Regions from separate parts of the Stenotrophomonas sp. As-7 genome, predicted to be linked through region 1. Evidence: predicted binding sites of a transcription regulator. Region 1 holds the regulator's gene; the other holds the start of a gene.
What was found. The regulator FliA, encoded in region 1, starts transcription of late flagellar genes. The targets are predictions, from matches to a motif close to TAAAGTTTNNCNNNCNNNGGCCGATAA.
Positions count from the first base shown of each region.

Region 2: a site for FliA is predicted at 3,966-3,992, ahead of QP457_RS18975 (methyl-accepting chemotaxis protein). Genes of this name have one in related genera too.

Region 1 covers NZ_CP127405.1:2,228,386-2,234,073, forward strand. The annotation lists gene QP457_RS10325 (chemotaxis protein CheA) at 1-956, opposite strand, end outside; gene QP457_RS10330 (protein phosphatase CheZ) at 959-1,564, opposite strand; gene cheY (chemotaxis response regulator CheY) at 1,564-1,956, opposite strand; gene QP457_RS10340 (RNA polymerase sigma factor FliA) at 1,976-2,719, opposite strand; gene QP457_RS10345 (P-loop NTPase) at 2,716-3,603, opposite strand; gene flhF (flagellar biosynthesis protein FlhF) at 3,590-5,209, opposite strand; gene flhA (flagellar biosynthesis protein FlhA) at 5,355-5,688, opposite strand, start outside.
Region 2 covers NZ_CP127405.1:4,161,247-4,166,934, forward strand. The annotation lists gene QP457_RS18960 (TonB-dependent receptor) at 1-402, shown strand, start outside; gene QP457_RS18965 (hypothetical protein) at 460-630, opposite strand; gene QP457_RS18970 (DUF2628 domain-containing protein) at 849-1,235, shown strand; gene QP457_RS18975 (methyl-accepting chemotaxis protein) at 1,308-3,842, opposite strand; gene QP457_RS18980 (NAD(P)-dependent oxidoreductase) at 4,052-4,945, opposite strand; gene QP457_RS18985 (KGG domain-containing protein) at 5,275-5,577, shown strand; gene QP457_RS18990 (VOC family protein) at 5,624-5,688, opposite strand, start outside.

The sequences.
Region 1 (5,688 bases):
TCCTTCTTCAGCGAACGCGCAACGTCGCGCGCCACCTTCGGGAAGCGCGAGAACACCTTGCCGACCGGCTGCATGCGGGTGCGCATCACCGCCGACTGCAGGCGCGCAGTGGCGATGTCCAGCGTCGACACGGCGCGGTCCAGCTCTTCATCGCGCAGGCGTGCGCGCAGCGTCTTCAACCGGTTTCGTGACAGCACCAGTTCGCCGATCAGGTTGACGATGGCATCCAGGCGCTTGGTATCCACGCGCACGGTGTGTTCGGCTTCGGCGACGGGCTTGTTGGGCGCCGGCTTGCTGGCAGTTGGCGGGGCAGGCGAGGGCGCCGGTCGCGGTGCCGGTGCGGCGACAACCGCTGCGGTGGCGTTGCTGCCCGGGGCGGCGCCACCATGCAGCTGGTCGAGCAGCGCCTCGAACTCGTCTTCGCTGATCATGTCGTCGGCTTTCTTCACCGCCGGTGCTACGGTCGTCGGCGCCTTGCCGCCGTGCAGCTGGTCGAGCAGGGCCTCGAATTCGTCGTCGGTGATCAGGTCTCCAGCGCCCGCATTCGGCGTCGCGGCCGAAGGTGCAGCCGCGCCACCGCCATGCACATCGAACTGGGCGACCAGTTCGGGCGGGGCAAAGCCGGGCTCGGAACCCGATGACACCGCGTCAAGCATCGACTGCAGGTAGTCCAGTGACTGCTGGGCGGCATCGAAGTGATGCGCCTGCAATACGGCCTGGCCGGCACGCACGGCGCCCAGCGCTTCTTCAGCGGCGTGGCACAGTTCGACCATCGCGGTGATGCCGAGGAAACCTGCGCCGCCTTTCAGCGTGTGGTAGCCACGGAACACCGCGTTGAGCTGTTCATTGTCCTGCGGTGCCTGTTCCAGCGACACCAGCTGTTCGCCAAGGCGATCCAGGATTTCCTGGGCCTCGATGATGAAATCGGCAGTGATGTCGTCGGCTACCGCGCCCATGGTTACAGCCCCAGATCCGACAACAGGTCGTCGGCGTCGTTCTGCGAGACCGCATGGCGGTCCAGTCCCTTCAGTGCCGGCCCGGCCAGTTCCGGGTCGGTGCGATGCTGTTCCGGCGGCAGGCCGAGCGCGCCGAAGCCTTCGTGCACGCGGCGGACGATGCCGACCACGCGACGGATGATCTGTCCGGTCAGGTCCTGGTAGCTCTGGGTCAGGGCGATCTCGGTGAGGTTGTGGCGGATGCGGTCGAGCTGCACGTCCTGGCCCGGCTGCAGGCCATCGGCGCGCAGCTGTTCGGTCAGGCTGCGGCACTCTTCGGCCAGGTCCAGGGTGCGATGGGTGGCCTGTTCGGTCATCGCCACCACGTGATCCAGGCGCGCGCAGGCGTCGTCAAGCTCGCCGGCTTCATCGGGCACGGTCGGCAGTTCGCCCAGCGCCTGGCCCAGTTCGCGGGCCAGCCGCGAAAGGCCGCTCATCATCGGCTGGGTGCGTAGTGCGACCAAGCCGTCGATGCGCTGGCGCCAAGCCGCTTCGTCGCCGGATTCCAGCGCGTCCAGGGCTTCCTGCAGGCGCAGGGCGAGGGCACTCTTGTCGACCGTGGTATCCATCAAGCGCTGGCCGCCAGGCGTTCGAAGATCTTGCCGAGCTTCTCTTCCAGCGTCTGTGCGGTGAACGGCTTGATGATGTAGCCGTTCACGCCGCTCTGCGCTGCCTCGATGATCTGCTCGCGCTTGGCTTCGGCGGTCACCATCAGCACCGGCAGGGTCTTCAGCTTGGCATCGGCACGGATCGCCTTCAGCAGTTCGATGCCGGTCATCACCGGCATGTTCCAGTCGGTGACCACGAAGTCGAACGGCTGGCTCTGCAGCAACGACAGCGCGGCATGCCCGTCCTCGGCTTCGGCGGTGTTGGTGAAGCCCAGATCGCCCAGCAGGTTCTTGACGATACGACGCATGGTCGAAAAATCGTCGACGATCAGGATGCGCATGTTCTTGTTCAAAGCAGAGTTCCTTTGTTGATCAGCTCTCGAGGCCGGCGTCGGCCGCCTCGAAAATCTTCAGTCGGCCACGCAGGCGCAGGACCGCCTGGCCGTGGATCTGGCAGACCCGCGACTCGCTCACGCCGAGCACTGCGCCGATCTCCTTCAAATTCAGTTCCTGCTCGTAGTAGAGCGACAGCACCAGCTGTTCGCGCTCGGGCAGGTGGCCGATGGCATTGCCAAGCTCGCGGCCGAACTCGCCGCGTTCCAGTACCTGCTGCGGGGTCGGGCCGCCCTGGGCGACGGTGTCCAGCTCGCCCTGGTCTTCAATGCGCGACTCCAGGCTGAGCACCTGCCCGCGCGAGGCATCCTCCATCAGGCGCAGGTACTCGGGCAGCGGCATCTCCATCGCGGCGGCCACTTCGGTGGCGCTGGCGGCGCGGCCGGTGCTCTGCTCCAGGCGGCGGATGGTGGCAGCAGCGTCGCGGGCACGGCGGTGCACCGAACGCGGCACCCAGTCGCCACGACGGATCTCATCGATCATCGAGCCGCGGATGCGGATCGAGGCGTAGGTCTCGAACGAGGCGCCCTGGTCGGCGTCGTAGCTGCGCGACGCTTCGATCAGGCCCATCATGCCGGCCTGGATCAGGTCGTCCACTTCAACGCTGGCCGGCAGGCGCGCGGCCAGATGGTGGGCGATGCGCCGCACCAGGTCCGAGTGCTGGGCGATGACCTCATTGGCCGCCGTGCGCTGGACCTCTCTGTACTGGGCGGCGCCTTTCATGCGGCCACCCCGCGCTGCTTGATGATGCGTTCGAGGAAGAACTCGACGCCACCGCGCGGCTCGGTCGGTGCCTGCCAGCGGGCGGTGCGGCGGGCGATCTCGGTGATCGCCAGCGCCGACGGGCTGGACGGATAGGCCTTCACCACCGGCTGCTGGCGCTGCACCGACAGGCGCAGCCAATCGTCCTGCGGCACGCAGCCGAGGTAGTTCAGCGAGACATCGGCGAGGAATTTCTCGCAGACGCGGGTCAGCTTCTCGTACAGCACGCGGCCTTCGTTGGGGTCGCGCACCATGTTGGCCACCACCTGGATGCGGTCCACGCCACGTTCGCGCGACAGCACCTTGATCAGGGCATAGGCGTCGGTGATCGAGGCCGGTTCATCGCAGACCACCACCACGGTGTCCTGCGCGGCCTGGCAGAAGGTCAGCACGCCATCGGTGATGCCGGCGGCGGTGTCCACCACCATGATGTCCAGCTCGCGCTCCAGTTCGGAGAACACGTTGACCAGGCCCACATGCTCGGCCGGGGCCAGCTCGGCCATGTGCCGGCGGCCGGACGCGGCCGGGACCACCAGCACGCCGTTCGGGCCTTCGATGATCACATCATCCAGGCTGCAACGGCCAGCGACCAGGTCGGCCAGGGTATTGGTGGGGCTCAGGCCGAGGATCACGTCGATGTTGGCCAGGCCGAGGTCGGCGTCCAGCAACAGGGTGCGTTTACCCATGCCGGCAAGCGCCACGGCCAGGTTGGCCGACACGTTGGTCTTGCCGACGCCGCCCTTGCCGCCGGTCACGGCAATCGTGCGCACAGGGCCGAGCGGCTCGCTGCGGGTCGCCGTCAGCGGGAAGGTGGTGGTCAGCTTGGCGTACTCACGCGACGGCATGGTTCAACTCCGGGTTGCAGGGCATATCGGCCGCGCGGCGCAAATCTTCAAGGCGAAGTACAAGATTGGCTGCACTGGCCCGGTGCAGGTCGTCCGGGACGTCCTGGCCATCGGTCACCCAGGTGATCGGCAGCTTGTGGTCCACTGCCACCGACAGGGCGTTGCCGAAGCGGCCGGTCTCGTCCAGCTTGCTCAGCACCAGGCCCTGCAGGTTGGCCGCGCCGAAGCGGCGCACCACCTCGTCCATGTCGCCGAAGCTGGTGTTGGCCGGCAGCACCAGCAGGGTGCGGACCTGGCGGGCGGCGCGCAGCCACTGCAGCTGGGCGGCCAGTGCACGGTCGCGCGGGCCCAGGCCGGCGGTGTCGATCAGCACCAGCTTGTAGTCCTTCAATCGCTCCAGCAGCTGGTCCAGGTCGGTGCCGCTGTTGGCCTCGTGCACCGCGATGCCGAGCTGGCGGCCGTAGCCGTACAACTGTTCACGGGCGCCGATGCGCATCGTATCGGTGGTGACCAGGGCGACATCGCGGGCGGCATGGGCTTCAGCGAAGCGCGAGGCCAGCTTGGCGATGGTGGTGGTCTTGCCGGCGCCGGTCGGGCCGACCAGGGCGATCACACCGCCTTCCTCCATCGGATCGACCGGGGCGATCGGCAGCTTGCGCGAGATCAGCCCCAGCATCAGGCCGCGGCCACGATGCGCTTCGGTTTCCAGCGGAATCTGCATGGCCACGTCGCGGGCGATGCCGGCGTCGAAGCCGTACTCGTCCATCAGGTCCAGCGCGGTTGCGCGCACCGGGCAGCCGCGCAGGCGCTCATCGGTGAAGCGGTTCATTTCGCGCTCGATCACCTGGCGCATGCCGGCCACTTCCTGGCGCAGGTGGCGGATCTCGGCGTCGTCGGCAACCAGAGTGAGAGCAGGTGCCGGGGCCAGGGTCGGCAGCGGTGCCGGCGCAACTTCCGTCGGCTGCACGGCAACCGGCGCATGGGCTGTGTCGTCTTCGTGGGCCGTGGTCGCCTGGAGGGCAACCGGCAGCGGCGGCGGCGAGACTGCCGGCAGCTGCGCGCTGTCTTCCAGCGGCGGATCGATCTGGAAGCGGGCGCGGTTCACCGCGGCAGCTGCGGCCGGCAAGGGCGCAACGATGGCGTCGGCAAACGGGGCGAAGATCTGTTCCGGCAGCGTCGATTCATTGACGGCGGCACGCGCCAGCGTAGCGGCGAAACCGGTGCTGCCACGGGTCGGCACGATTTCGTCGGCGCTGTCGAGGGTGCGGCCGGTCGCGCCGACGGCAGCGCGGGCGAGGGCGGCGACGGCGGAAGTGGTGGCTGCCACCGGCTCCGGTGCCGGGGTGTTGCTGCGACGGCGGGTGACCGCGGCGATCACCGCGTCGGCGGCGGTACGCGGCTTCGGTGCGGGCGGCGGCGCCACGTCGCGACGCGACGCTTCCAGGGCGCGCTGCACGGCGCTCTCATCGTAGTTGGCGGCTGCCACGATCTCGATGCCTTCCTCGATCCGGCGGTTGGACAGGATCACGGCGTCAGGACCATGTTCCTTGCGCACCAGGTTCATGGCCGAGCGCATGTCGGCGGCGACGAATCGTTTGATTTTCATGCTGTGGTCACGGGACGAAGTCGGCGGAGTGGCGGTCGGAGAACGCGGGTGGTCGGTGGTCTGCACGGTTCGGGTTCCCCTTGGAATCTGTCTGTTGCGAGTGTTTGAAAGTGGTGTCTGTTTTCTGGCGCTTTGCAGGGCGGCGTCAGCTGATCGTTCCGACCAGCTTCAGGCGCTTGTCCTCCGGCACCTCGCTGTAAGCCAGGACCGACAGCGACGGAACGCTGTGGCGGACCAGGCGGGCCAGCGCGGCGCGCACCGGGCCTGGTACCAGCACCACCGCGGGCTCGTTGCGGGCTTCCTGCTTGCTGACACATTCGGCCAGGCTCTGGTGCAGTCGCTCAGCGAGTCCGGGTTCCAGCGCGGCGCCGTTGCCCTGCGTGGACTCCTGCAAGACACGTTCCAATTGCGGGTTGAGGGTGAACACCGGCAGCTCCGCCGACATTCCGGCGATCTCCTGCACGATGAAGCGGCCCAGC
Region 2 (5,688 bases), 1.9 Mb from region 1:
CGTACCAGCGGCATGGAAGGCAACCTCAACTTCCGCTTCGGCGATCACTGGCGCTGGCGTACTTCGGCGACCTGGATGAAGGAAGCCAAGAACCTGACCACCGGCCGCAACCTGATCGACACCCCGGAGTTCTCAGGCTATTCGTCGCTGGACTGGACGCCGAACACGGTGTTCTCCAGCAGCCTGTCGGCGCAGTACACCGGCAAGCAGACCGGCGTGGTCAATACCTTCCTGAAGGCCTACACGCTGTATGACCTGACCGCTGCCTGGAACGTCAACGAGGTGCTGACCCTGCGTGGCGGCGTCAGCAACCTGGCCGACAAGAAGCTGTACGCCGACGGCGCCACCGACTACTTCGTCGCCGGCCGCAGCTACTTCCTCAGCATGACCGCGCGCTTCTGATGCGCACGGCGATCGCGCTGGCAACAGGCCAGCGCGATCGTGGGGGCTTTTTCAGGCTCAGTCGTTTTCCAGCACAGCCGGTGCAGCGTCGCGGCTGGCCGCGATGCGCGCACGGTCCATCGCCACCGCCAGTTGCTGGCGGGCGAGCAGTTGTTGTGCCTGCACCACTTCGGGTGTCGGCAGGAGCACCGGTCCGGGTGCGTTTTCCGGTGTAGCAGGTGTGGTCATGCAACCTCCATGGACATACCGCTGTTACCCATGAAACACCGGGGTGGCAGCGGAACTGCGCACCCTATCCTAAAAACAAGGCGGATGGGTGACGGTGCGGCACCGGGACGCAAGCCCTTTGCCGTAGGAACGTCACATTTTTGACGCTCCAAGCTGGCTTGCTGAATGCGACTCACTTATTATGAAAACGTTTTCCTAACAGGGAAGTCCCTACTCACATGAATACCGTCGACCTGACCCGCTTCAGCCCGAAGTGGCAGTTCCGCTTCAACTTCTTCCAGCAGCACGGCGCCCCCAAGGAGCCCGGCTTCAAGCAGGCGTGGAAGGCGCTGTCCTTCGGCGACCGCCTGAAGATCAACCTGAACTTCTTCGCCTTCTTCTTCGGCGCGATCTATCTGTTCATCCTGGGCATGTGGCGCAAGGCGCTGGTGGTGATCGGCATCAACATCGTGCTGATCGCGGTCAGCCTGGTGCTGCCGGACATCGTGGCCCGTGCACTGTTCATCGCGATGAACTTCCTGGTCGCGTCGAGCACCAACTACAGCTACTACCTGGAACAGGTGAAGGGCAACACCAGCTGGAACCCCTTCGAAGGCATGTTCTAAGCCGCAGCGTTCAACAGCGCAGCAGCACATCGACGCCCGGCCTTGGCCGGGCGTCTTCGTTCACGGCCCCGGTCAGGCAGCGCGCAACGTGGCCGTGGGGCGGGTGTCGGCCTGCAGGCGGAAGCGTGACACCGCCACCGCCAGCTGCTCGGCCTGTTCTTCCATCGCCCGCGCCGCAGCGGTGGCTTCTTCCACCAGCGCAGCATTCTGCTGGGTGGTCTCGTCCATCTGCACCACGGTCTGGTTGACCTGTTCGATACCGGCCGACTGTTCGCGCGAGGCGGCCGAGATCTCGGCCATGATCTCGTTGACCCGGCCGACCTGGCCGACGATCTCCTGCATCGTGCGGCCGGCGCCATGCACCAGCTGCGCACCGGCACCGACATGGCCGACCGAGGCGTCGATCAGCTCCTTGATCTCCTTGGCAGCGCCCGCCGAGCGCTGCGCCAGCGCGCGCACTTCGCTGGCGACCACGGCAAAGCCACGGCCCTGTTCGCCCGCGCGCGCCGCTTCCACCGCCGCGTTCAATGCCAGGATGTTGGTCTGGAAAGCGATGCCATCGATCACCGAGATGATCTCGGCGATACGCTGCGAAGAGGTCTCGATCTGCTCCATGGTCTGCACCACCTGGCTGACCACCTGCCCGCCTTCGCTGGCAACGCCCGCGGCCGAGGCCGCCAGCTTGTTGGCCTGAAGGGCATGATCGGCGTTCTGGCGCACGGTGGAGGTGAGTTCCTCCATGGACGCGGCGGTTTCTTCCAGATTGGCCGCCTGCTGCTCGGTGCGGCGTGACAGGTCGCTGTTGCCGGAAGCGATCTCGCCTGCGGCCAAGCGGATGCTGGATGCGGACTGCTGGATCTGGCCGACGATCTGGGTCAACTGCTGCACGGTGCTGTTGGCATCATCGCGCATCACCGCGAACACCCCGTGGAAGTCACCCTCCATCCGCGTACTCAGGTCACCGGCGGCGATGGCGCGCAGCAGCGTCGACAGCGCGGCCAGGTTGTGGTCACTGACCTGCATCATGGTGTTCAGGGTTTCCACCATGCGGCGGAAATCATGCTCGAAGCGCTGTGCATCGCCGCGCACCGCGAAATCACCCGCTGCTGCGGCGGCGGCCAACTGCTGGATCTGCTCGTTGATCGCCGCCAGGTTGCTCTTGGTGGTTGCCATGGCAGCGGTGAATACCGCCTTTTCGCCCGGCAGTGCGTCCATGTCCACGCTCAGGTCGCCCACCGCGTAGCGCTGCATCACTTCAACCAGGCGTTGGGTGACCGCGTTGCTGTCGGCCACCAGCTGGTTGCTGTCGGCCACCATGCGGCCGTACTCGCCCGGGAACACCGAGGCATCCATGCGGTAGCTGATTTCACCGGCATCATGGCGGCGCGCCATTTCCGCCTGTGCGGCCATTACTGCCTGCAGCTGGCCACGCATACCCTGCATCGCGTCCAGCAACCGGCCCACTTCATCGTTGCCCAGCGCCGGCATGGCGGTATCCAGCTTGCCCGCAGCAACATCGCCTGCAATGCGCACCGCCTGCGCCAGCGGTCGCACGGCCAGCCGCTGCAGCAGCAGGTAGACACCGCCGCTCAGCACCAGCGCGGCCACCACACCCACCAGCAGGATGATCCACAGCAGCTCGCGGGCCTGCGCGATGATCACCGCGTGCGGCACCACCACACCCAGCGCGAAACGCTGCGGCGCGTCCCCCACCTGCAACGGCACGTACAGGCGGACGTTGCCGGCAGCGTCGGGCTCGAACGCTTCGTAGGTCTTGTCAGCGGCGATCTGCGCCAGCATGCCGAGGGTGGCGGCATCGGTGCGCGCCTTGCCGATCTCGGCAGCATCGGCCGAGGCCAGCACCACGCCCTTCGGCGACAGCAGCTCGACACGGCCGGCACCCATCGGCGTCAGCGTGGCCAGGTGCTTCTGCAGCGCGTCCAGCGAGAAGTCGACGGTGAAGACGCCGAGGAAGGTACCGTTCTCGACGATCGGCGTGCTCAGCGTGCTCATCAGCACCTGCTTGCCGCCGATGTCGTAGGCATACGGTTCACTGACCAGCGGCAGCTTGTCGCGGCTGGGCACCATGTACCAGTTGCCCGAGCCGCTGGGCGTCTCGGTGTAGTCGGTCATCGTCGACTGCTGCGGCTTGCCGTCCTGCCAGGCCCAGTAGCTCATGTAACGGCCGGTGGCGTCGTGCGCCTCGCTGTTGACGAACTCGGCATCCTTGCCGTCGAAGGCATTGGCCTCCCACATGGTGCTCTTGCCCAGCCATTCCGGGTGCGCATGCAGCTGCTCGCCGATGACGTTGGCCAGGCTGGCACGATCAGGCGCATCACCGCGCGCACGCTGGGCCAGCACGGTTTCCACCATCGCATCGTTGCTGGCGAAGGCCGTGCCCAGGTCGGCAGCCACCTGGCGCGCCTCGGCACGGGCTTCACTGGCCATGGTCTGCCGCGAGGACGACACCAGCGCCGAACTGGCCTGGTGATAGATCAGGAACGCGGTCGCGCCGAAGCACAGCAACGCGATCACCGCGGTGCCCAGCATCAGCTTGTGGGCGATGCTGCCGGGGCGACGGGCAGCGACGGAACGGGAAGAAGACATGGGAGGATCCGCAGGCAGTTCAGGTCGACCGGTGCCACCAGGGCACCGCGCAGATGCGCGATCCATCGCGCGGGCCGCCTGCCCTGCCGGATCGGAACCCGGCGCAGGAAAGCGCGCACCGGGTTAGCGGCCATGGCCGGGCGAGGTTGAGGCTCAGCGCACGCACAAACCTGAACCTGCTCAGCTGCGGCCGTCGACAGCGGCCCGTGCTACTCGGCCACGCGGTCGCGGATCCACTCCGCGCGGGGCAGGACCTCGATGCTGCCCGCGGCGTACTGCTGCAGGACGTCCTCTGGACCGAAACGCGGCTGCCAGCCCAGCGCTGCGCGCATCCGGCTGCTGTCATAGACCCGGTCGATGCTGAGCGGCAGCGGCCAGCCACGGCGCTCGAACTCGGCCAGCAGCTGCGGCGCGCGGCGCGCCAGCACCTGGCGCGGATCGGCCGCCAGCTGCAGGCAGTCCTCGCGCCGGAACGGCGTCGGCGCACAGGCGAGGTAGCGCTGGAAGGGTGCGCCTTCATCGTGAAGCAGCGCGGCATGCGCGCTGGCCACGTCGCGCGCGTCGATACCGCGGTGCAGGCGGAACATCGCCATGCGATCAGGAGGCTCGGGGAAGCAGCGTGCCATCCGCAGCACGCGCACGGTGAATGCTGCACTGGCCGCCGCTTCGGCAGCGGCCTCGGCCTGCAGCTTGGTGCGGTGGTAGATCGTGCGTGGCAGCGGCTCGGTGTCCTCGTCGATCCAACGACAGCCGCCGGACACCACGGCATGGCCGTACAACGCCGTGGTGCTGGTCAGCACAAAGCGCTGCACGCCAGCCTCGCGTGCCAGCTGCAGCAGGTTCGCGGTGGCCTCCACGTTGATCTGCTGGAACACCGCGTCGGGTACCAGGCCCACGTGGGGTGCGTGCAGTGCCGCGGTGTGGATCACGGCATCGACCCCCTGCACAGCGCGCTCCAGCGCCCGGCGGTCGGTCACATCGGCAATCACCCGCGTGGTGGCGAAGGGACTGCGATCCAGCCCCACCACCTCATTGGCACCCGCCAGCGCACCGAAGATCGCGCGCCCTATCCGCCCGGAACTTCCGGTCAACAGAATCTTCATTGAATCCATTCACTCGACAGCGCCCGGGACCTACCGGGATATACCGATTCTAGGCAAGCCCGATGGCATCGGCGATAGGAACCGATGACATTCTGCATGCCATCCGCATCAGGCCGATGGCCCATACTCGACCGTGACAGGGTGCCACCGCTCACCGCCGTGTTGACCGGCTGCTGGTCTCGGCGCTCCCTGCGCGGTAACGGGTTGTCAAACGCATGCGCAGGGCATGTGAGTCCAATGTGGCCGACGTCCACCTGCCGTTAGCCCCCGATGTGGAGCATGAAGCCGTCGCTGATGGCGGCATCCCATTCCACCTCCGGAGATCGGCAATGGCCAACTCACGCACTGGCAGCAGCAATCGTGGCTTCGCCTCGATGGACGAGGACAAACAGCGCGCGATCGCGTCGAAAGGCGGACGCGCCGCACACGCATCCGGCAATGCGCACCAGTTCAGCCCGGATGAGGCCCGCGTGGCGGGCCGCAAGGGCGGTGAAGCGATCAGCCAGGATCGCCAGCACATGGCCGCGATCGGGCGTGAAGGTGGGCATGCACGGCATGCCAGTGCCCGCCAGCAACAGCAACAGCAACAGCAGAACATGCCCGGCAAGCCTGGCGGCAACCAACAGGGTTGAGCGATCACTGCCAGCGTCGAAGGGCGGATTGGCCGCGGTCTTCCAGTCAGCGGTGGGCGAGTATGTTCAACAGGCGACCGAACGGGTCGCGCACGTAGAAGCGACGCACGC